Regions from separate parts of the Martinezella jaguaris genome, predicted to be linked through region 3. Evidence: predicted binding sites of a transcription regulator. Region 3 holds the regulator's gene; each other region holds the start of a gene.

Region 1 (7,197 bases), 1.6 Mb from region 3:
GCTAGTAATTCCACCGCGTATAAAAGACCTTCCGAACAGATGGTCCGCCTTTGCAAGCGGCGGGCAAAGGTTTATAAGCGCGCGTTATTTGTGATGGCGGGGCACTTGGCGAAGACCGGGTGCGGAAACAGGTGAGTAAGATGGCAGAAAATTGGACACCGAGCAGTTGGCGGCAAAAACCGATCCAGCAGGTGCCGGAATATCCGGATCAGGCAGCGCTGGCGGCCACGGAAGCGCAGCTCGCAAGCTATCCGCCGCTCGTTTTTGCCGGTGAAGCTCGTCGCCTGAAAGCGCATCTTGCCAATGTTGCCGAAGGCAATGGTTTCCTGTTGCAGGGCGGCGACTGCGCCGAAAGCTTTGCCGAGCATGGCGCCGACACGATACGCGATTTCTTCCGCGCGTTCCTGCAGATGGCCGTCGTCCTGACGTTCGGTGCTCAACTGCCTGTCGTAAAGGTCGGCCGCATTGCCGGTCAGTTCGCCAAGCCGCGCTCTTCGGCCATCGAAACCCAAAACGGCGTGACGTTGCCGAGCTACCGCGGCGACATCATCAACGGCATCGAGTTCACTCAGGAAGCGCGTATCCCCAATCCGGAGCGCCAGCTGATGGCTTATCGCCAGTCGGCCGCGACGCTCAACCTGCTGCGCGCGTTCGCCATGGGCGGCTATGCCAACCTCGAGAACGTGCACAAGTGGATGCTCGGTTTCGTTAAGGATAGCCCGCAGGGCGAGCGCTACCGCAAGCTCGCGGACCGCATCAGCGAGACCATGGATTTCATGAAGGCGATCGGCATCACCGCCGAAAACAATCCGAGCCTGCGCGAGACCGATTTCTTCACCAGCCATGAAGCGCTGCTGCTCGGCTATGAGGAAGCGTTCACGCGCGTCGACTCCACTTCGGGCGACTGGTACGCCACCTCCGGTCACATGATCTGGATCGGCGACCGCACGCGCCAGGCCGACCATGCGCATGTGGAGTATTTCCGCGGCATCAAAAATCCGCTCGGTCTGAAGTGTGGTCCTTCACTGCAGGCTGACGATTTGCTGAACCTCATCGACATCCTGAACCCGACCAACGAAGCCGGCCGCCTGACGCTGATCTGCCGTTTCGGCCACGACAAGGTCGCCGACAATCTGCCGCGCCTCATTCGTGCGGTCGAGCGCGAAGGCCGCAAAGTCGTCTGGTCCTGCGATCCGATGCATGGCAACACGATCACGCTCAACAACTACAAGACCCGGCCGTTCGAGCGCGTCCTGTCGGAAGTAGAAAGCTTCTTCCAGATTCACCGCGCCGAGGGCACGCATCCAGGCGGCATCCATATCGAGATGACCGGCAAGGACGTGACGGAATGCACGGGCGGCGCCCGTGCCGTCACGGCCGACGACCTGCAGGATCGCTACCATACGCATTGTGACCCGCGCCTCAATGCCGATCAGGCCTTGGAACTTGCCTTCCTGCTCGCCGAACGCATGAAGGGCGGTCGGGACGAGAAGCGCTTGCGCGCACTCGGCTGATAGCGGACCACGGTAAAACATCATTTGCGAACGGGCCGGCTCATACCGGCCCGTTTTGTTTGTGCTTTCGCAATCAATCTCGCTGAAGCCTGCTTCATTTCTTTGCATTTGACGCAGGCGGTTTCGTCGTCTCTCTTGTCATAAAAAGAAAGGGGTCAGCATATGAATGGCGAACACACCGGCGCTTGCCTTTGCGGCAGCGTGCGTTTCAAGACACGTGGCGCTTTGCGGGAGGTTGTCGCTTGTCATTGCTCGCAGTGCCGCAAGCAGACCGGGCTTTACTACGCCGCGACCAACGTTCCACGCAGCAATATCACGATCGAAGGCGAGGAGGCGATCACATGGTATCGTGCCAGCTCCTTTGCCCGTCGCGGCTTCTGCCGAATTTGTGGTTCCGCGCTTTTCTGGGTGGCTGATAGCGCGGAGGAAATCTCGATCATGGCAGGTCTCTTCGACGGGCCGAGCGACCTGAAGCTTGCCTACCATATCTATTGTGCCGACAAGGGCGATTTCTACGAAATCACAGATGAGCTGCCGCAGTACCAACAGGGTCGTCCGGGACTGCTGACAGCCGGGCCTTCGGATTAGATTCCTGCCGATAAGTGCATCTAGATAATCGGGCTCTCGCCGCTCCTGTCTTCGATCCTCCCGCTCAGCCGTGCGATTTCCTCGCGCAGGGCCGAAAGCTCCGTCAGCACGCGTAGGTCGATCTTCTGGTGCAGTGAGAGCACTTCCAATTCAGCCTTGAGATTGACTTCGTAGTCCTTTGCGGCCTCGAAGCGGTCGCGTTCGGCCTGGCGATTCTGCGACATCATGATGATCGGGGCCTGGATCGCGGCGAGCATGGAGAGGACGAGATTGAGGAAGATGAAGGGATAGGGGTCGAAGGCGCGCGTGACGAGGACGATGGTGTTGACGACGCACCAGACGACGAGAAAAGCAAGGAACGCAAGTATGAAAGACCAGGAGCCGCCGATGCGGGCAATGTTGTCGGCGAGGCGCTCGCCGGTGGATGCCTCGGCCGAGAAGGCGGCGTTGATGTCAGTGGAAACGATTTTCCGCTCATGCGCCTTTCTCAGCACGCGCTTTTCGATATCGCCGAGCTCGTCGGCCGTCTTGTCGAAATGCTGATGAACGAAATTGGGCAAATTATACATGGGAATACTCCGAAGACTTGATCGCTTTCGGCGCAAGTATTCGATTGCCCGGTGGAAATGCAATGCGAAAAGGGCCGCTGCCTAACTGTTCTCGCCGACGAGCCAGGCATGTGACGGGAAGAAGCGATCGAGACCATATTCCCGTCCGAACATCGCGTCATGCTGCAGATAGCGATAGTCGCGCACCAGCGGATCGAGATTTTGCTCCTTGCGAGACCAATCCGGAAAGGCCTGACCGTCGCGCGCTACCAACTGGTAACGATCGACGATGGTGTATTTCTTCTGCACCCGGCCGAGAAAGCCGGTGTAGAAAGGGTGCTCGTAGCCGGCGGTCTTGAGGATGTGATAGGGCAGTTGTGACGGGCTGATCGTGCCGACATCCCTGCGCACGCCGCTCTTGCTCGACCAGATGACCAGCGGCGTTTCATGCTCCTGTTTCATGACGTCAAGCGGCGCTTTTCGAGTCGCCACTTGTTCGGGCATATAGCCCATATCAGGGTAGACCGTGCCAAGCGGCGGCAGATGATCGCCCCAGAGGACGATGATCGTTTCGCGCTCGCGCTTTGAAGCCCAAGCCATCAGCATTTTCAAGCTCTGGTCGGCTTCCCGAACGCCCTGAGTATAAGTCGCCAGCGTGTCGCGATCGGCGTCGCTCAGATCGCCCTCGATGTCGACGGTATTCTCAGCGTAGCGATGCGGTTCATAGGGACCGTGGCCCTGCAATGTAACGGCGAAGAAGAAAAACGGCCGGTCCATGGCGTCGCCCTCGCGCATGATCTCCTTCATCAGCGAGTCGTCGGCGGCAAAAAGACCACGCTTCTCCATTGGCGGCATGGTCTCTTCGGTGTGGAATTCCTCGAAGCCGAAGGCTTTATAGACTTCGTTGCGATTCCAGAACCAGCCGCTGAATGGGTGGATGGAACGCGCCGCATAGCCTTCGCCGCGGAAGAAGGTGGCAAGCGACGGCATCGGCCGGCGGACATATTGCTGGTAGGGAATACTGCCGTAGGGCAGGAAGGCGTTGGAGAAGCCGGTCAGCGCCTCGAACTCGACATTGGCGGTCATGCCGCCGAATTCGGGGGAGAATACATGGCCCGATTGCGCCGCTCGGATATTCGGCATGGGATCGGGGGTGAAGGTGAGCGTGGAAAGTCTGGTTGGGTCCCAGAACGACTCGCTCATCAGCATGATGACGTCGGGCTTTTCGCGTGGGCTGGAAAGATAGCCGTAGTTGCGGGCGGGTATGGCATCGATCGCATTTTGGCCATAACCCACCGGCGCTTTGACATCCGCCATCGGCACGTTCAGCAGGAAGGCGATGATGAAGCCGTTGTAGCCGTAATTTTCCTTCTGATCCCAGACGATGGGGATGATGCGCAGCTTTTCCCGGATGAACGAATTTTGCGTTGGATCCATCTGCGAGGCAAAGGCGGCCATGAGCGGCAGGCAGATGGACAGTCGTGCGATCCTTGCGTTGCGCGAAAGCGTTGCGGCATGTTGCCAAGCATAACGCCAGAGAAAGGTGAGGGCGGCGATCGAGGCAACCATGCTGATAGCGACCGCAACCGCGGTCCATGGCCGCTCGCGGACGATCACCGGCATCAGCTCCATGATCTGGTGGGCAAAAAGGAAATCCGAAGGATAAAGCGGATCGGAAAGATAATGCTGTTTCTGATTGGAAATGAAGGCCGGAATCAGGAGCAGGGGCACAACCACTAATACCGATTGATGCGCGCGGCCGAAGATGGCGTCGAGCACCAGCATCAATAGCATGACGATACCGACCGTGGTGAAGCCGGGATGGATGGGTGAAATGAAATAGCGTGCGATATCCGTCAGTTCGCCGCGAGCAACCCACTCGATGGCGATTACGGTCAGGAGCGCAAACAGGAAAGTCAGGATAAGGCTGAGAGACTGACGTAAAGCCGTCGATTGTTGTCTCGCTGTGGCAAGCTTTTGCAGAATGGCGAGCCTGCCTGCCGACGCAGAACTTGGTACTAGGGCAACCAACGGCCTCATTCACATAACTGTCACACCTTTGTCATGAATGCCGGATGAATTGCAAGGATGGCTTAGTATTTTTGACAGGAAAATACCGCCTATGCGGGTACGGCGATCTTTGGAACGCGAAGACAGCCGAAGGCTGTTGCGGAACGGGGTTGCGCTCGCTAAATATATGGCATGACAGAACAAAGCCCCATCACCCAGACCATCCACATCGCCGTCGCTCAGCTCAATCCGACGGTCGGCGATGTCGCCGGCAACCTTGCCAAGGCGCGGGAAGCGCGGGCTGAGGCGGCGCGCGAAGGCGCGCAGCTCCTGTTGTTGACGGAGCTGTTCATCTCCGGTTACCCTCCGGAGGATCTGGTGCTGAAACCGGCCTTTATCCGCGCCTGCTGGAAGGCTGTGGAAAAGTTGGCGGCGGATACTGCCGATGGTGGACCGGGCGTGGTCGTCGGCTTTCCGCGCCAGGATGAGACAGGCCGCTATAACTCGGTAGCGGTGCTCGACGGCGGCAAGGTCCTCTTCATCAGGGACAAGGTCGATCTGCCAAACTATGGCGAGTTCGACGAGAAGCGGGTCTTCGACGAGGGTACTATCGCGGGGCCGGTAAACTTTCGGGGTGTTCGGATCGGTATCCCTATTTGCGAGGAGATCTGGAACGATCTCGGCATCTGCGAAACGCTCGCTGAAGCCGGGGCGGAAATTCTTCTGGTTCCGAACGGCTCGCCTTATTATCGCGGCAAGGTCGACGTCCGCCATCAGGTTGCGCTCCGCCAAGTGATCGAGTCGGGCCTGCCGCTCATCTTTGCGGCCCAGGTTGGTGGGCAGGATGAGCTGGTTTTTGATGGCGCAAGCTTCGGCTTCAACGCCGACAAGACGCTGGCGTTTCAGATGAGCCAGTTCGAGACCGCATTGGCGGTGACGACCTGGAAGAAGAACAGCAGTGGCTGGCACTGCACCGAAGGGCCGATGGCGCATATCCCGGAAGGCGAGGAGGCTGATTACCGTGCCTGCCTGCTGGGATTCCGCGACTATGTGAATAAGAACGGCTTCAAATCGGTCGTGCTCGGACTTTCCGGCGGCATCGACTCGGCAATTTGCGCGGCGATTGCGGTCGATGCGCTCGGCGAAGAGCGGGTGCGCACTGTCATGCTGCCCTACCGTTATACCTCCGAGGATTCGCTGAAGGATGCAGCCGATTGCGCCAAGGCGCTCGGCTGCCGCTACGACATCGTGCCGATCGAGGAGCCGGTGACCGGTTTCTCCTCGGCGCTTTCGGACCTGTTCGAAGGCACCGACAGCGGTATCACCGAGGAAAACTTGCAGAGCCGTGCGCGCGGCACCATCCTGATGGCGATCTCCAACAAGTTCGGCTCGATGGTGGTGACGACCGGCAACAAGTCGGAAATGTCGGTCGGCTATGCGACGCTCTATGGCGACATGAATGGCGGCTTCAATCCGATCAAGGACCTCTACAAGATGCAGGTCTATGCGCTGTCGCGCTGGCGTAATCTGCATGTGCCGCCGGGTGCGCTTGGCCCATCGGGCGAAGTGATCCCCGCCAACATCATCGACAAGGCGCCGTCGGCCGAGCTGCGGCCGAACCAGACGGACCAGGATTCGCTGCCGCCCTATCCGGTGCTCGACGATATCCTTGAGTGCCTGGTGGAAAAGGAAATGGCCGTCGAGGAGATCGTTGCGCGTGGCCACGATGTCGCGACCGTCCATCGCGTCGAACATCTGCTTTATCTGGCCGAATACAAGCGCCGCCAGTCGGCGCCGGGCGTAAAGATCACCAAGAAGAATTTCGGTCGTGATCGGCGCTATCCGATCACCAACCGGTTCCGCGATCGTTGATCGTGGCGCCGTATGGCGAGTGGAGAAGCAATGCGCAGTTCGGTCGAGATCTACAATATCCGCACCGGTGAGAACCGCGTCGTCTGGCAGACCGAGCGGCTGGTCGAGGCGCCGAATTTTTCGCCGAATGGGCGTTATCTGCTGTTGAACGACGACGGCCTGCTTTATCGGCTTCAGCTCGACGGCAAGGCCGAGGCCGCTCAGGTCGATACCGGCTTTGCGGCGCGATGCAACAACGACCATGGCATATCGCCCGACGGTACGCTGATCGCCATTTCGGACAAGACCGAACATGGCAAGTCCTGCATTTATGTTCTACCCGCCGAGGGCGGGACGCCAAGGCAAGTGACACGCAATCTGCCGTCCTATTGGCATGGATGGTCGCCGGATGGCCGGCGTTTCTCCTATTGCGGTATCCGCGATGATGTCTTCGATATCTACACGATTTCGATCGATGGCGGCGAAGAGACACGGTTGACGCATGGCGAGGGCCGCAATGACGGGCCTGACTATTCCGCAGATGGGCAATGGATCTATTTCAACTCCAGCCGCACTGGCCTGATGCAGATCTGGCGCATCCATCCCGATGGCACCGGGTTGCAGCAGGTGACGCATGACAATTGCGGCAATTGGTTCGCCCATCCCTCCCCGAAGAACGACAAGGT
Region 2 (7,197 bases), on a different replicon from region 3:
GTGAAGTCAGGGGCCGAGCGCATGATCGAACAGATGGGCTTCAGCGCCACGATCCTGCGTCCGTCCTACTTCATCGACAACGAACTCATGATCAAGGACGTGATCTTCAACTACAATCTCTATCCGATGCCGATCGGAGGTAAGGGTGTTGCCATGGTCGATGCCCGCGACATTGCCGAAGTCGCAGCCATCGAACTGATCCGTCGTGACCAGGCCCCAGGCAAGCTGCCAATCGAAACCATCAATCTGGTCGGTCCCGACACGCTAACCGGAACGGCTGTGGCAGCGATCTGGTCAGATGTCCTGGGGCGCCCGGTTGCCTATGGCGGCGATGATCCGACCGGCTTCGAGCAGAATCTGGCGACCTTCATGCCGAAGTGGATGGCGTATGAGATGCGCCTGATGGCGGAGCGCTATGTCAGCGATGGCATGATCCCCGAGGCTGGTGATGTCGAGCGTCTGACGAAGATCCTAGGCCGTCCACTGCGTTCCTATCGCGATTTTGCCGCCGAGACTGTCGCTAACGCCTGATGCTCGGGCTATCTTGTAAAATGCGAACAGCAGGGCGACCTCTTGAGAAGGCGCCCTGCATGGCGATGATTTCGTCAGGTTCGGCTGTCCGCGGTAAGTTAGGCTCAGAAAGCGAGACGAACGCATCACGCTTGTTGTTCAGGCAATCCAGGCTTCAGAAGGCAACTTGCGTGCTCCGGGTTGCCGACACCGATGCAGGAAGACGAGCTGAACCAAGGGGACTAACTCAGCTATAGTCCGCGACGGCCAAGAGCTTCGACCTTCGTAAGCCAACGCTTTCGCGCCGCCTCGTCCACCTGCTCGACCATTCCGAAAAAGGTCTGCCGCACGGGCCGAACTCCGGCAAAATTCAGGATGCTGCGTCTCAGGCCGTTGACCCCATGACCCCCGAACCAAAATCGATAGACGGGTGTTGGCATTCCCATCGTGACAATCAGCCGGGCCGAGCAGCCGGCAAGCAGCCTCTTCGCAAAACCGCGGTCGCGATATTGAAAAGCGACGCCTGGCCGAAATACCTGCTCCAGGAAGGCCTTCAGCATTGCCGGCATGGTGCCGAGCCAAAGCGGAAAGATGACAACGATATGTTCGGCCCATTGGATAGCTTCGGCCGCAGCGGCAAGTGCTTCGGGAACCATACCGTTTTCAAACTCTTCGCGCGAGCGAAGCAACGGGAAATCCAGCTTGGCGATATCCAGCCTGCGCAGCGTAAAGCCTGCATTTGTCGCACCTGTCGCGTATGCATCCGCAAGCGCGCCACACAGATGGCGATCATGACCGTCCGGATGCGCTTCTATGATCAGTATGTGCCGCGGCAAAGTTCAAGCTCCTGTTGGAATTGAGAGGTGTGCTCGAGACTGGGTGCCTCGTATCGCGTCGAAGCCCAGTCGATGAGAGCACGCGCTTTCAACCGACGACGGCATTATGACATGCCATCCGGAAAGAGCCTTGACCTATCGCAATTTCTTCCTGTGGAACGAGGAATGTTTTCGCTCATGCCGGAAGAACCAGCTCTTTGCCATCTCCAGCGCGACCGCGAAAGCGACGGTTATGGAGAGCAGAGCGCCCAGCACGCTGAAAGGCAGAGGCACGAAACCGAAGGTCTCCGCGAAGGGCAGATATGGCAGGCTGATGCCGACGAGACCGATGGGGGCTGTCGTTGCGACAAGCAGGCCGCTCGGCCTGCTCTTCCAACTCGAAAAGACCGTGCGGACGATCAGCATCGTTGCGATCTGAGATGTCAGCGATTCAACGAACCATCCCGTCCGGAACGCATCGACGCCCACTCCGGCGAAGAGAAGGAAACCGAAGGTCACGAAATCGAAGAGGGAGCTGATCGGCCCGAAACACAGCATGAAGCGTTGAATGCCGGCGATGTTCCAGCGCTTCGGCCGCTGCACCTCGGCAGGATCGACCCTGTCGGTGGCGATCGTCATCGACGGGATGTCCGCCAGAAGATTGTTGAGCAGGATCTGTTTGGCAAGCAGTGGCAGGAAGGGCAGCAGGAGCGAGGCTATCGCCATGCTGATCATGTTGCCGAAATTGGCGCTGGTGGCGATCGATATATATTTCAGCGTATTTGCAAACGTCCGTCGTCCGTCGTCGACGCCACGCATCAGGACATCGAGGTCGCGGCGCAGCAGGATGACGTCGGCCGCTTCCCGCGCAACATCGACGGCGCTATCGACCGAGATGCCCACATCGGCTTCATGCAGAGCGGGAGCATCATTGATACCGTCGCCCATATAGCCGACGACATGGTTAGCCCTGCGCAAGGCCTTGATAATCCGCTCTTTTTGATTGGGATCGATTTCAGCGAACAGGTCCGTCTTCGTGGCTTTGGCGAAAAGCGCATCATTGCTCATGGACGCGATGTCGCGGCCACTCAGCACGCGCGCGTCTTTCAGACCGACCAACTTCGCCAGATGCGCGACGACATAGCGATTGTCCCCCGAGATGATCTTGATGCCGATCCCGCGCTTGCGTAGCCCCCCAAGAACCTCCTTCACGCCAGCCTTGGGAGGATCAAGAAACAGGAGGAAGCCTTCCAGGCAAAGGGCGGTTTCGTCGCTTTTGTCGAGTGGCGTCTTTTGCTGATCAAATGAGCCTGTCGCCACCGCTATGACGCGAATTCCGTCCTCGCTCCATCGCTGGTAGCGTCCGTCGATTTCGGCGCGCAACTGGGCATCGATCGGTTTGGCGACGCTGCCTGCTTTCGCCGTCGTGCAAATGTCCAAAAGAGTAGTGACCGCGCCCTTGCAGATCAGTTGGGCGCCATCCTGCTGAGCGACGACGACCGAAAGCCGCTTTCGGGCGAAATCATAAGGAATCTCACCCAGCTTCCGATAAGCTGAAAGCACGGTTTCTTTTTTTTCGGCCAGAATGGCATCGTCGAGCGGATTCTTGAGACCCGCCTGCAGGCCGGCGTTGAGGATGGCCAGCAATCTTACCTGGTCGGAAGGCTGACCCTGCACGTCAACACATTTGTCGAGGCGGATCGTCCCCTCCGTCAGCGTTCCGGTCTTGTCCGTGCAGAGCATATCCATGCTGCCCAGATTTTCCATGGCCTCCAGACGGCGGATAATGACACCCTGCCGCGCCATGACACGGGCGCCGCGCGCCAGCGTCACACTGATGATGGCGGGCAACAGCTCGGGCGTCAGCCCGACAGCGAGTGCAAGCGAAAACAGCAGTGAGTCGATAAGCGGACGGTGGAGCAGTAGGTTAGCGATGAAAACGACGAATACGATGACCAGCATAATTCTGGTCATCAGATAGCCGAAGCGGCGAATACCGCGCGCAAAGTCCGTTTCGGGAATTTCGCGGGTGATGGCGCCCGCGATAGCGGCGAACTCCGTGTTGTTGCCTGTCTTGACCGCAAGCGCGGTTGCGATGCCGCTTCGCACCGAAGTTCCGGTGAAGACACAGTTCAAGCGACCGTCGATCGGCGTGTCGGGCTTGGATATGCCCGGCGCTTTGGCGACGGGAAACGTCTCGCCGGTCAGCGCCGCCTCCGTCACATTGAGGTCCTGGGTGGATAGAAGAACCGCATCGGCGGGCACCAGACTCCCCGCAGACAGTTTGATGATGTCACCGGGCACGATCCGATCAGCCGGGATTGTCTGTTCCTTCCCGTCGCGGATGACGGCAGCGGTTAGCGAAATGCCGCGTCGAAGCGATTCGATGGCACGCGAGGCAGAGAATTCCTGCGAGAATCCCAGCAGGCAGCTTGCGCCGACGATACAGCCGATGATCACGGCGTCATGTATTTCGCCAACGCCTGCAGCGACGATAGCCGCGAAAATGAGAATTAAGACCAGCGGGCTGAGAAACTGCTTCAGCAGGAGGCGCAACACATTCGCTCGACCGCCGACCCTGAGTGTGTTCGAACCGTAGATTTGCAACCGGCCCGTCGCTTCCGCCGTGGACAGGCCAGACGACTGCGATTTATATTCGGTAAACAGCACCGCGATGGATTTTGCCCAGTAAGGAGTGGGGAAATCTGCGACACGATGCTCTAGCGCGACATTCTTGGCTGGATTGTCCATGGTCCTGCTCCCTGGGAGGATGAGGAACAATTGCACGCGCAGCGCAGCGGGCATTGATGAGGGTCAATTTCTGGCTCCCGGCATGCCCGCGGTGGCGTTACCGCGGACGGCACCGCACCCAACCCGAATGTGATCTGGGCTCAGGACTTTGGTAACAGGACCGTTCCAGTCAGGCAAAGAGTGACGACCGCATCGGATAGTTGCCGACGATTGATTTATGCCGAGAAATCCAGGAGCAGACGAGACGAATGCTGTGCGGGTGTTTCGAACATCCGGTACTCTGTCACATCCATGTCATGAAACGCGTCGACACCTCGTGCCAGGTCAGGAGCGGGTACCCATGGATTATTTCAGACGTTTCAACTTTCTGTTCGCAACGCCGGCTTTCGACAGCGACGACCTGGAGGGCGCCCGCTACAACCAGATCGTCGAGGAGATCGAGCGCTCGGGCTTTGAGGTAGTGCGGGCGCGCAATCTCGAAGATGCAGAGATAGCCGTGCAGACAGACGCCGCCATCGGCTGCATGCTCGTCGACTGGGGCAAAAAGGGGCTCGAGGGCAAAACGGCTTCCCTCATCAATCTGATGCGTCGGCGCGGTCTCGAATTCCCGATCATCCTGCTGATCCGCCGTAAGCGCTTCGAGGATGTGCCGGTGGAGGTGCTCGATTTCATCGACGGCTATGTCTTCCTGTCGGAAGAAACGCCCGCCTTCATCGCCAAGAGCCTCATCAGCCGGCTCAAGCAATATGCCGAGACGTTGAAGACGCCGTTCTTCGGTGCGCTGGTCGATTATGCCGAAGAAGGCAACCACCTTTGGACCTGCCCTGGGCACAATGGCGGCATCTTCTACAGCCGCAGCCCTATCGGTCGAGTATTCATGGAGCATCTCGGCGAAGCGGTGTTTCGCGACGATCTCGACAATTCCGTGCTCGACCTCGGCGACCTTCTGACCCACGAAGGACCGGCGCTGGCCGCACAGAAGGAAGCCGCCAAAATTTTCGGCGCCGAGAAGACCTATTTCGTGCTGAACGGCACCTCCACCTCCAATAAGGTCGCCCTCTCCGCCCTCGTCACCGATGGCGATCTCGTGCTGTTCGACCGTAACAATCATAAGGCCGCTCATCACGGCGCGTTGATGATTTCCGGCGGCATTCCGGTTTACCTGCCGACTATACGCAACCTCCATGGCTTGATCGGTCCCATCGATTTTGCGGCTATGGACGAAGAGGCGCTCAGAGAGCGCATCCGCACCCATCCGCTGGTGAAAGACCCCGAGGCCTACAAAAAGCCTCGTCCATTCCGCGTCGCGGTGGTGGAGCAGTGCACCTACGACGGCACCATTCACAATGCCGAGATGATCCTCAAGCGTATCGGACATTTGTGCGATTACATCCTCTTCGACGAGGCCTGGGCCGGCTTCATGAAGTTTCATCCGCTCTATGCCGGACGTTTTGCCATGGGTCTTGCCGATCTCGGCCCGGATGCGCCAGGCATCGTCGCCACTCAATCCACCCATAAGCAGCTTGCAAGCTTCTCGCAGGCCTCGCAGATCCACATGAAGGACCGGCATATCACCGGCCAGAAGCGCCGTGTGGAGCACCGGCGGTTCAACGAAAGCTTCATGCAGCACGCGTCGACCTCACCCTTCTACCCGCTGTTTGCCTCGCTTGACGTGGGCGCGCAGATGATGAAGGGCCGCTCGGGCGAAGTGCTGTGGGACGATACGATCCGTCTCGGTATCGAGCTGCGTAAGAAGATCCGTGCGGTGCGCCGCGAATTCGAGGAAAAGGAGCATCGCCCCGAGCGCCGCTGGTTCTTCGAGCCCTTCGTGCCAGACCGGGTGGCAATCCCGGATGTGTCGAGCCCCGGCGCGGTGCATGAGGTGCTTTGGGAAAGTGTCTCTACCGACCAGCTCGCCACCAATCCCGCCTTCTGGCACCTGACGCCGGACGCTACATGGCATGGCTTTTCAGGGATGGAGCAGGGCTTCGCCATGACCGATCCGAACAAGCTCACCCTGCTCACCCCCGGCTTCGACCGGAAAAGCGGAAAATACACCGAGCACGGCATACCGGCGCCCATAGTCGCGCAATATCTGCGGGAAAACCGCATAGTCGCGGAGAAGAACGACCTCAATTCGCTGCTCTTCTTGCTCACGCCTGGTGTAGAGGCCAGCAAAGCCGGTACCCTGATCAGCGGCCTCGTCGCCTTCAAAAAACTCCATGACGACAATGCTCTGCTGGAGGAGGCGATCCCGGAATTCTATCGACGCCGTCCGGGCCGCTATGGCGGAGTACGCCTGCGCGATCTGTGCGCGGAAATGCACAACTTCTTCCGCCAGGCCGATGTCAGCGCGCTTCAGACAAAACAGTTTTCTGCTGACCACTTACCCCCGATGGCCATGTCGCCCCATGATGCCGCGCGCTGCCTGGTTCGCAACGATGTCGACTATCTGCCGATCGACGCCATTGCCGGCCGCATCGCAACCACGCCGTTTGTAGTTTATCCTCCCGGTATTGCGACTATCGTGCCAGGCGAGCGCCTGAGCGAAAGGGCTAAGCCCATGATCGACTATCTCAAGATGTTTGAAACCTGCTTCAACACCTTCCCCGGCTTTGAGGTGGAGATTCAGGGGATCTATCGCGAGATCGATGCATCCGGCCGCATCCGGCTTTATACCTACGTCGTTGCGGAATAGGCTGAGAAGTTCAGGTTCGATCATGGAGCAGAACAAAACGATCTTCATTCGTCCGTCTCGCGAGACGGACGTCGATGCTATGCTTGCCATCTATCGCCGCCACATTCGCCGCGGCGTCGAGGACGGGGTGGACGATAACGACACGCCGCAACCGGATGATCTGCGGGAACGGCGCAAAAATTTGAAGAGCCGCCGGTTTCCGCATGTGGTCGCGATCGAAGGCGAAAAAGTGGTGGGCTATGCCTATGTGGTTCTGTTCCGCAAACGCCCGGCCTATCGCTACACCGTCAAGCATTCGATCTATGTGCATCATGACCATGTCGGCCAGGGTGTCGGGAGCCTCCTCATGCGGGCGTTGATCGACACCTGTGCCGCCGCCGGCTTTCGGCAGATGATCGGCTATATCGACGCCGATAACGCTGC
Region 3 (7,197 bases):
GCTCGATGATCAGGATGTCTATGACAGCGCCATCGATGTTGTAGAGCTGCGCGCCCGTGTCGGCATGGTGTTCCAAAAGCCAAATCCGTTCCCGAAGTCGATCTACGAGAATGTAGCCTATGGGCCCCGTATCCACGGGCTTCACCGTTCCAAAGCCGATCTGGATCACATCGTCGAAACCAGCCTGCAGAAGGCTGGCCTTTGGGGAGAAGTGAAGGATCGGCTGTATGATGCCGGCACCAGCCTGTCCGGCGGCCAGCAGCAGCGTCTCTGCATTGCCCGCGCCGTCGCCGTCAGTCCGGAGGTCATCCTCATGGATGAGCCGTGCTCGGCACTCGATCCGATCGCCACCGCCAAAGTCGAGGAACTCATACATGAGCTGCGGGAAAACTTCACGATCGTCATCGTGACGCATTCCATGCAGCAAGCAGCCCGCGTTTCACAACGCACCGCGATGTTTCACCTCGGCCATCTGGTCGAGGAGAACGACACCGATAAGATGTTCACCAATCCCGATGATTTCCGCACGCAGGATTACATCATGGGCCGCTTTGGCTGATGATGCTCCCCGCGCGGTTCCCTTCACATCGTTCACCTTGAGGATAGCAAAATGGTCTCTACACACATTCTCTCTGCCTATGACGAAGACCTAAAATTCCTGACACGCCGCATTTCCGAAATGGGCGGCCTGGCGGAGCAGATGGTCAGCGACAGCGTCCGCGCACTGGTAAACGGCGATGCCAGCCTTGCGCAGAAGGTCATCTCCGATGACGTCATTCTGGACCACGCCGAGCGTGAGGTCGGCGACAAGGCGATCGTCACCATCGCTCGCCGCCAGCCGATGGCTGCCGACCTGCGTGAAATCATGGGTTCCATCCGCATCGCCTCCGACCTGGAGCGCGTCGGCGATCTCGGCAAGAACACCGCCAAGCGCGTCATCGCCGTGCAGGGCACCGGCGTTCCGCGTCGTCTCGCCCGCGGCATCGAACATCTCTCCGAACTGGCGCTCGTCCAGCTCAAGGAAGTACTCGATGTCTATACGACCCGTTCGCCTGACAAGGCCGTATCGATCCGCGAACGCGACGAGGAAATCGACGCCATGTACACCTCGCTCTTCCGCGAGATGCTGACCTACATGATGGAAGATCCGCGCAACATCACCACCTGCACGCATCTTCTCTTCTGCGCCAAGAACATCGAGCGCATCGGCGACCATGCCACCAACATCGCCGAGACGATCTATTACATGGCGACCGGTGCTCAGCCCGAAGGCGAGCGCCCGAAAGACGATACTGCCAATACCGTCGGTGCAGTGACGGAATAACGTAGAAGCCAAGAGAGGGAGACCAGAGGCGCATGGTTCCGAGAGTAGCTGTTGTAGAAGACGAGGAAGCGCTAAGCGTTCTGCTGCGCTATAACCTCGAGGCCGAAGGCTTCGAGGTCGACACTATCCTGAGAGGCGATGAAGCCGAGCTGCGCCTCCAGGAGCGCATCCCCGATCTTCTGATCCTCGACTGGATGCTCCCCGGCGTGTCCGGCATCGAACTCTGCCGCCGGCTGCGCATGCGGCCGGAGACGGAGCGCCTGCCGATCATCATGCTCACGGCCCGCGGCGAGGAAAGCGAGCGCGTGCGCGGCCTTTCCACCGGCGCGGACGACTATGTCGTCAAGCCGTTCTCGACGCCGGAGCTGATGGCTCGCGTCAAGGCGATGCTGCGCAGAGCCCGCCCGGAGGTTCTCTCCACGGTGTTGCGCTGTGGCGATATCGAGCTGGACCGCGAGACCCATCGCGTTCACCGCAAGAGCCGCGAAGTGCGGTTGGGGCCGACGGAATTCCGCCTGCTGGAATTCCTGATGTCCTCGCCGGGCCGCGTATTCTCGCGTTCGCAGTTGCTCGACGGTGTATGGGGACACGATATCTATGTCGACGAACGCACTGTCGATGTGCATGTCGGTCGCCTGCGCAAGGCCCTGAATTTCTCCAATATGCAGGACGTCATTCGCACCGTTCGCGGCGCGGGTTATTCCATGGAGGCCTGATCGGATCATCCGACTGGTTTTTTGCAGAGCGGCGGAAACAGAAAACGGGCCTTTCGGCCCGTTTCTTTCATTTGGCTGATGTGGTTCAGTGTGCCGCTCGGCGCCGATCATGGACCGGCTGATAAGCCAGGCGCTGATGGTAGGTGCAGTAGGGCGAAGAGTCCGGGCTGTCGTTGCCGCAGAAGTGAAAATCGTCCTTCAGCGGGTCGCCGACTGGCCACTTGCAGGTGCGTTCGGTGAGTTCCGTCAGGCCGAGACGGCGCGAGATCGGAACCACCACATTGGCGGCCGGACGATATTCGATCTCGTGGACGGTATCGATCTCGACCTCTTCCTTGAGCATTGTCGCACCCTGCTGGCGGGTAACCGTGCGGGTTGCAACGCGCGAGGCGTAATTCGGCGCGCGTGGTGCCGAGGTATTGCGTTTTGGCGCTCGAGCCGTCGTTGCCGCTCCGCCGGCCTTGGCCCGGCCCGGCAGGCTCAAGCGATGCACTTTGCCGATGACGGCATTACGACTGACACCACCGAGCTGTGCCGCGATCTGGCTGGCGCTCAAACCTTCGGACCACAGCTTCTTCAGCTTCTCGACGCGTTCGTCTGTCCAATTCATGCCCTGTCTCCGCTGTCGCGTTTCTGATGGCAGAATCCCTCACCATTGCCTCGCATTGGGTCGAGGCGTGAAACGCTTTAAAATTGTGGTGACTAGTTCCGCCGCATGCAGTCTAGTAATTGGTTTTTAACCTAGTGTGAGGCTGACTCCGTGACAAGAGTCGCGGGAATCTTGGAGAATCGATTTCGAGGTTTTCCCCAACTTGCTATAGGTGAGTGGCATTTATGCAATATAAGTTGTCAAAGACGAGCCGTCCCTCCAGAGGCGCTCTGCCGCACCTGCTAAATCGCCAGTTTTGTTGACATCGCGGTGCAAAACATCAATAGTGCCTCAGGCCGCCGCAAGGCGGCATTTTGATTTTTCTGGGCCCGTTTCACTCGAAGGAAACGATTGGCCCTAAAGGTTGTGATCGAGGAGATATGGGCCATGGCTGAAACCGCGCCGCTTTATGACACCTATGTGCGTGCTCCGCTGCGGTTCGAGCGAGGCGAAGGCGTATGGCTGATCACAGAAACCGGCGAACGCTATCTCGATTTCGCCGCCGGCGTCGCGGTGAATGCGCTCGGCCATGCGCATCCCCATCTGGTTGCAGAGCTGAAGTCGCAGGCCGACAAGGTCTGGCACCTGTCCAACCTCTATGAGGTGCCGGGCCAGGAGAAGCTGTCGAAGCGCCTGACGGAAGCCACCTTCGCCGACAAGGTGTTCTTCACCAATTCGGGCGCCGAGGCGCTGGAATGCGCCATCAAGACGGCACGGCGCTACCAGTTCGCCAAGGGTCATCCCGAGAGATACCATATCATCACCTTCGAAGGCGCTTTCCACGGCCGCACGATCGCGACGATCGCCGCCGGCGGTCAGGAGAAATATCTCGAAGGTTTCGGCCCGAAGGCGCCTGGATTCGACCAGGTACCCTTCGGCGATCTCGACGCGGTGCGTGCCGCCGTTACCAATGAGACGGCCGCCATTCTGATCGAACCTGTTCAGGGCGAGGGTGGTATCCGCCCGGCGACGAATGAGTTCTTGCGCGGGCTGCGTCAGATCTGCGACGAGCATGGTCTGCTTCTGGTCCTCGACGAAGTTCAGACCGGCGTCGGCCGCACCGGCAAGCTTTTCGCCCACGAATGGGCGGGCATTACCCCTGATATCATGGCCGTTGCCAAGGGTATCGGCGGCGGCTTTCCGCTCGGCGCCTGCCTTGCGACTGCTGAGGCCGCATCAGGCATGAAAGCCGGCACGCATGGCTCGACCTATGGCGGCAACCCGCTCGCCATGGCCGTCGGCAATGCCGTGCTGGATGTCGTGCTGGCCGATGGCTTCCTGCAGCATGTGCGCGACGTCGCATTGGTCTTCCGCCAGGGCCTCGCCTCGCTCAAGGATCGTTTTCCGGATATCATCGAGGATATCCGCGGCGAGGGGCTGTTGCTCGGCATTAAGGCTGCCATTCCGCAGGCAGAGCTGTTGCAGGCGATCCGCGCCGAGCATCTGCTGGGCGTGCCGGCCGGCGACAACGTCATCCGCCTGCTGCCGCCGCTGGTGGTGACGGCCGAGGAAGCGCGCGAAGGCATTGCTCGTATCGAACGTGCTGCAGAATCGCTGCGCGCCGCCCGCGTCAAGAAGTCGGCTTGAGTTCAACGCCTGCTGATCGGGGCGTTTTTGCCCCAACAGCGGGCGTTATCTTTTTTGGGAGTACAGGTAGGACATGGCTTCACCGAAACACTTTCTCGATCTCTCCGCCGTCGCGGCGACCGATCTGCGCAGCATCATCGACGATGCCATCGTGCGAAAGCAGGCGCTGAAGGCGGGCGCCGTCGACAAGCCTCTGGCCGGCAAGATGCTGGCGATGATCTTCGAGAAGCCGTCCACCCGCACACGCGTCTCCTTTGACGTCGGTATGCGCCAGCTCGGTGGCGAGACGCTGTTCCTGTCGGGCACGGAAATGCAGCTCGGCCGTGCTGAGACGATCGGCGATACGGCCAAGGTGCTGTCGCGCTACGTCGATGCGATCATGATCCGCACGACCGACCATTCGCGTATGCTGGAACTCGCTGAACACGCGACCGTGCCGGTTATCAACGCGCTGACCGACGATACGCATCCCTGCCAGATCATGGCCGATATCATGACCTTCGAGGAGCATCGCGGCCCGATCAAGGGCAAGACCATCGCCTGGAGCGGCGACGGCAACAACGTGCTTCATTCGCTGGTCGAAGGGGCTGCTCGTTTCGGCTATCGCATGAACATGGCCGTACCCCTTGGTTCCGAGCCGAAGGATCACTATCTGAACTGGGCCCGCAACGAGGGCGCCGAAATCATGCTCTCGCATGATGCCGACCGTGCGGTCGCCGGCGCCGATTGCGTGGTAACCGATACCTGGGTTTCCATGAATCAGGAGCACCGGGCCCGCGGTCACAACGTCTTCCAGCCCTATCAGGTCAACGCGGCTTTGATGGCACAGGCCGGCAAGGACGCGTTGTTCATGCATTGCCTGCCCGCTCATCGCGGGGAGGAAGTGACGGACGAGGTGATCGACGGTCCGCAATCCGTTGTTTTCGATGAGGCGGAAAACCGCCTTCATGCGCAAAAATCGATTCTTGCTTGGTGCCTGGGCGCGATCTGAGGACATAGAACCGCGTAGACGTCGCGGGCGCAGTAGGAGTAGAGCAATGGCGGAAAGTGCAGCCTCGCTGGGTCAATTCGATTTTGCCGGCGACGATCATGTCGTTCCCTTCCAGGTAGAGGGTCTTGATGTCCGCGGCCGTGCCGTACAGCTCGGGCCGCTACTGGACGCAATTCTCGCCCGGCATAATTATCCTGCCCCCGTTGCCCGGCTGCTGGCCGAGGCCGTGGCGCTGACTGTATTGCTCGGCACCTCGTTGAAGTTCGAGGGCAAGTTCACGGTGCAGACGAAGAGCGACGGGCCGGTCGATCTCCTGGTCGCCGATTTCTCGACGCCGGAGAACGTCCGCGCCTATGCCCGCTTCGATGACGAGGCGCTGGCCGAGGCCGTGGCCGCCGGCAAGACCGAGCCGGAACAGCTTCTCGGCAAGGGCGTCCTCGCCTTCACCATCGATCAGGGTCGCTTCAGCCAGCCCTATCAGGGGATAGTGGCGCTGGACGGCGCTTCGCTTGAGGAGATCGCCGGCACCTATTTCCGCCAGTCGGAGCAGATCCCGACGCGTGTTCGTCTGGGTGCCGCCGAATTGTTCGACCGCGACGAGGCCGGCAAGCCGCGCCATCGTTGGCGGGCGGGCGGCCTCGTCGCGCAGTTCCTGCCGGAAGCCCCGGAGCGCATGCGCCAGCCGGACCTCCACGGTGGCGACGGCGACACCAGCCTGCGGGAGCACGTCGAGGACGACGCCTGGGCGGAAGCGCGCACCTTGGTCGAGACGATCGACGCTGACGAACTGACCGACCCGCAGGTCGGCACCGAGCGTTTGCTGTACCGCCTCTTCCATGAGCGCGGTGTGCGCGTTTACGAGCCGAAGGCGGTCTTCGACCGCTGCACCTGTTCGCGCGACAAACTGAAGAGCGTATTGCAGGGGTTTTCTGCCGAGGAGATCGAGGCGAGCCACGAGAACGGCGAAATTGCCGTCACCTGCGAATTCTGCTCGACGACCTATCGCTTCGAGGTATCTGAGGTAACTGACGCTGCCTGAACCGCTCTAATGCATGTCGCGCAAAAGTGTGCAGCGGTTTTGCGAAAACGACATGCAAAAACAAGGAGCTAAAGCGTGGGAGCGAATCTGAAAGATCGCGACGAGCTTTAGGCTCGGTCAGTTCAGCGTCCGCAGCAGATTGGGCGTGTCCAGCGAAAAGGCGGGAATCTTGACGTGAAAGAGCTCCCCGTCATCCGTCTCCATCTGGTAATGGCCGAACATCATGCCCGATGGCGTGTCGAGCGGGCAGCCTGAGGAATATTCATAGGTATCGCCCGGCCGCAGCCTCGGCTGCTCGCCGACGACGCCAGGGCCGGTCACCTCGTCCACCAGGCCGTTCTGATCGGTGATGTGCCAATAGCGCGTCACCAGCCGGACCGAAATGGTGGAGTGGTTGGAAATGACGATGCGGTAACCCCAGACGTAACGATCGTCCTCCGGATCGGATTGCTCCTCCAGATAAAAGGGTTCGACGACAACTTCGATGTCGCGTGTTAGAGCGCGATACATGCCTGATACCTTGGTCACTTCTCCGAAACGTCGCGCGTTCAAACGAATACGCAAAGGACGCTCCAGCATTTTAAGTCTAGGGCATCTTATCCGCTTTCTATGATCCCACGGAAAGCGGGATACTTAGCGGTATCCTATAAAGCGACCTGTTCCGTCAAGGAACGGATTGGTGAAAACTTCTTTAACCGATTAAACCATTCGGATTTTAAGACCTTAGTCCTAGTTCTAAAGCTTAATCGGCCGCGGCCGAAAGTATAGGCGCGCGGCCTGCTTTCAAGATGCGTAAGCCCGTCCGAACGATATTTGGACGGGCTTGAGTAGAGGTCAGGCAGAAACCTACGCCAGCGCGCGGGCGAAGTCCTCGACCAGATCTTCACTGTC

Evidence for each region. The regulator PhoB, encoded in region 3, activates phosphate uptake and scavenging genes when phosphate is short. The targets are predictions, from matches to a motif close to TGTCATNNANCTGTCAT.
Region 1: the regulator PhoB is predicted to act here: its motif matches at 4,700-4,716, upstream of CCGE525_RS11545 (LTA synthase family protein).
Region 2: the regulator PhoB is predicted to act here: its motif matches at 4,358-4,374, upstream of CCGE525_RS27760 (Orn/Lys/Arg family decarboxylase).

The regions. Positions count from the first base shown of each region.
Region 1 is NZ_CP032694.1:2,359,387-2,366,583, reverse strand. It holds gene CCGE525_RS11560 (class II 3-deoxy-7-phosphoheptulonate synthase) at 141-1,514, shown strand; gene CCGE525_RS11555 (GFA family protein) at 1,677-2,102, shown strand; gene CCGE525_RS11550 (DUF1003 domain-containing protein) at 2,123-2,671, opposite strand; gene CCGE525_RS11545 (LTA synthase family protein) at 2,753-4,690, opposite strand; gene CCGE525_RS11540 (NAD+ synthase) at 4,853-6,532, shown strand; gene CCGE525_RS11535 (TolB family protein) at 6,563-7,197, shown strand, end outside.
Region 2 is NZ_CP032695.1:1,172,329-1,179,525, reverse strand. It holds gene CCGE525_RS27775 (SDR family oxidoreductase) at 1-531, shown strand, start outside; gene CCGE525_RS27770 (NAD(P)H-dependent oxidoreductase) at 762-1,346, opposite strand; gene mgtA (magnesium-translocating P-type ATPase) at 1,482-4,076, opposite strand; gene CCGE525_RS27760 (Orn/Lys/Arg family decarboxylase) at 4,417-6,774, shown strand; gene CCGE525_RS27755 (GNAT family N-acetyltransferase) at 6,797-7,197, shown strand, end outside.
Region 3 is NZ_CP032694.1:743,638-750,834, forward strand. It holds gene pstB (phosphate ABC transporter ATP-binding protein PstB) at 1-559, shown strand, start outside; gene phoU (phosphate signaling complex protein PhoU) at 611-1,324, shown strand; gene phoB (phosphate regulon transcriptional regulator PhoB) at 1,357-2,040, shown strand; gene CCGE525_RS03685 (GcrA family cell cycle regulator) at 2,126-2,650, opposite strand; gene CCGE525_RS03690 (aspartate aminotransferase family protein) at 3,077-4,276, shown strand; gene argF (ornithine carbamoyltransferase) at 4,350-5,267, shown strand; gene CCGE525_RS03700 (Hsp33 family molecular chaperone) at 5,314-6,306, shown strand; gene apaG (Co2+/Mg2+ efflux protein ApaG) at 6,424-6,816, opposite strand; gene CCGE525_RS03710 (O-succinylhomoserine sulfhydrylase) at 7,153-7,197, opposite strand, start outside.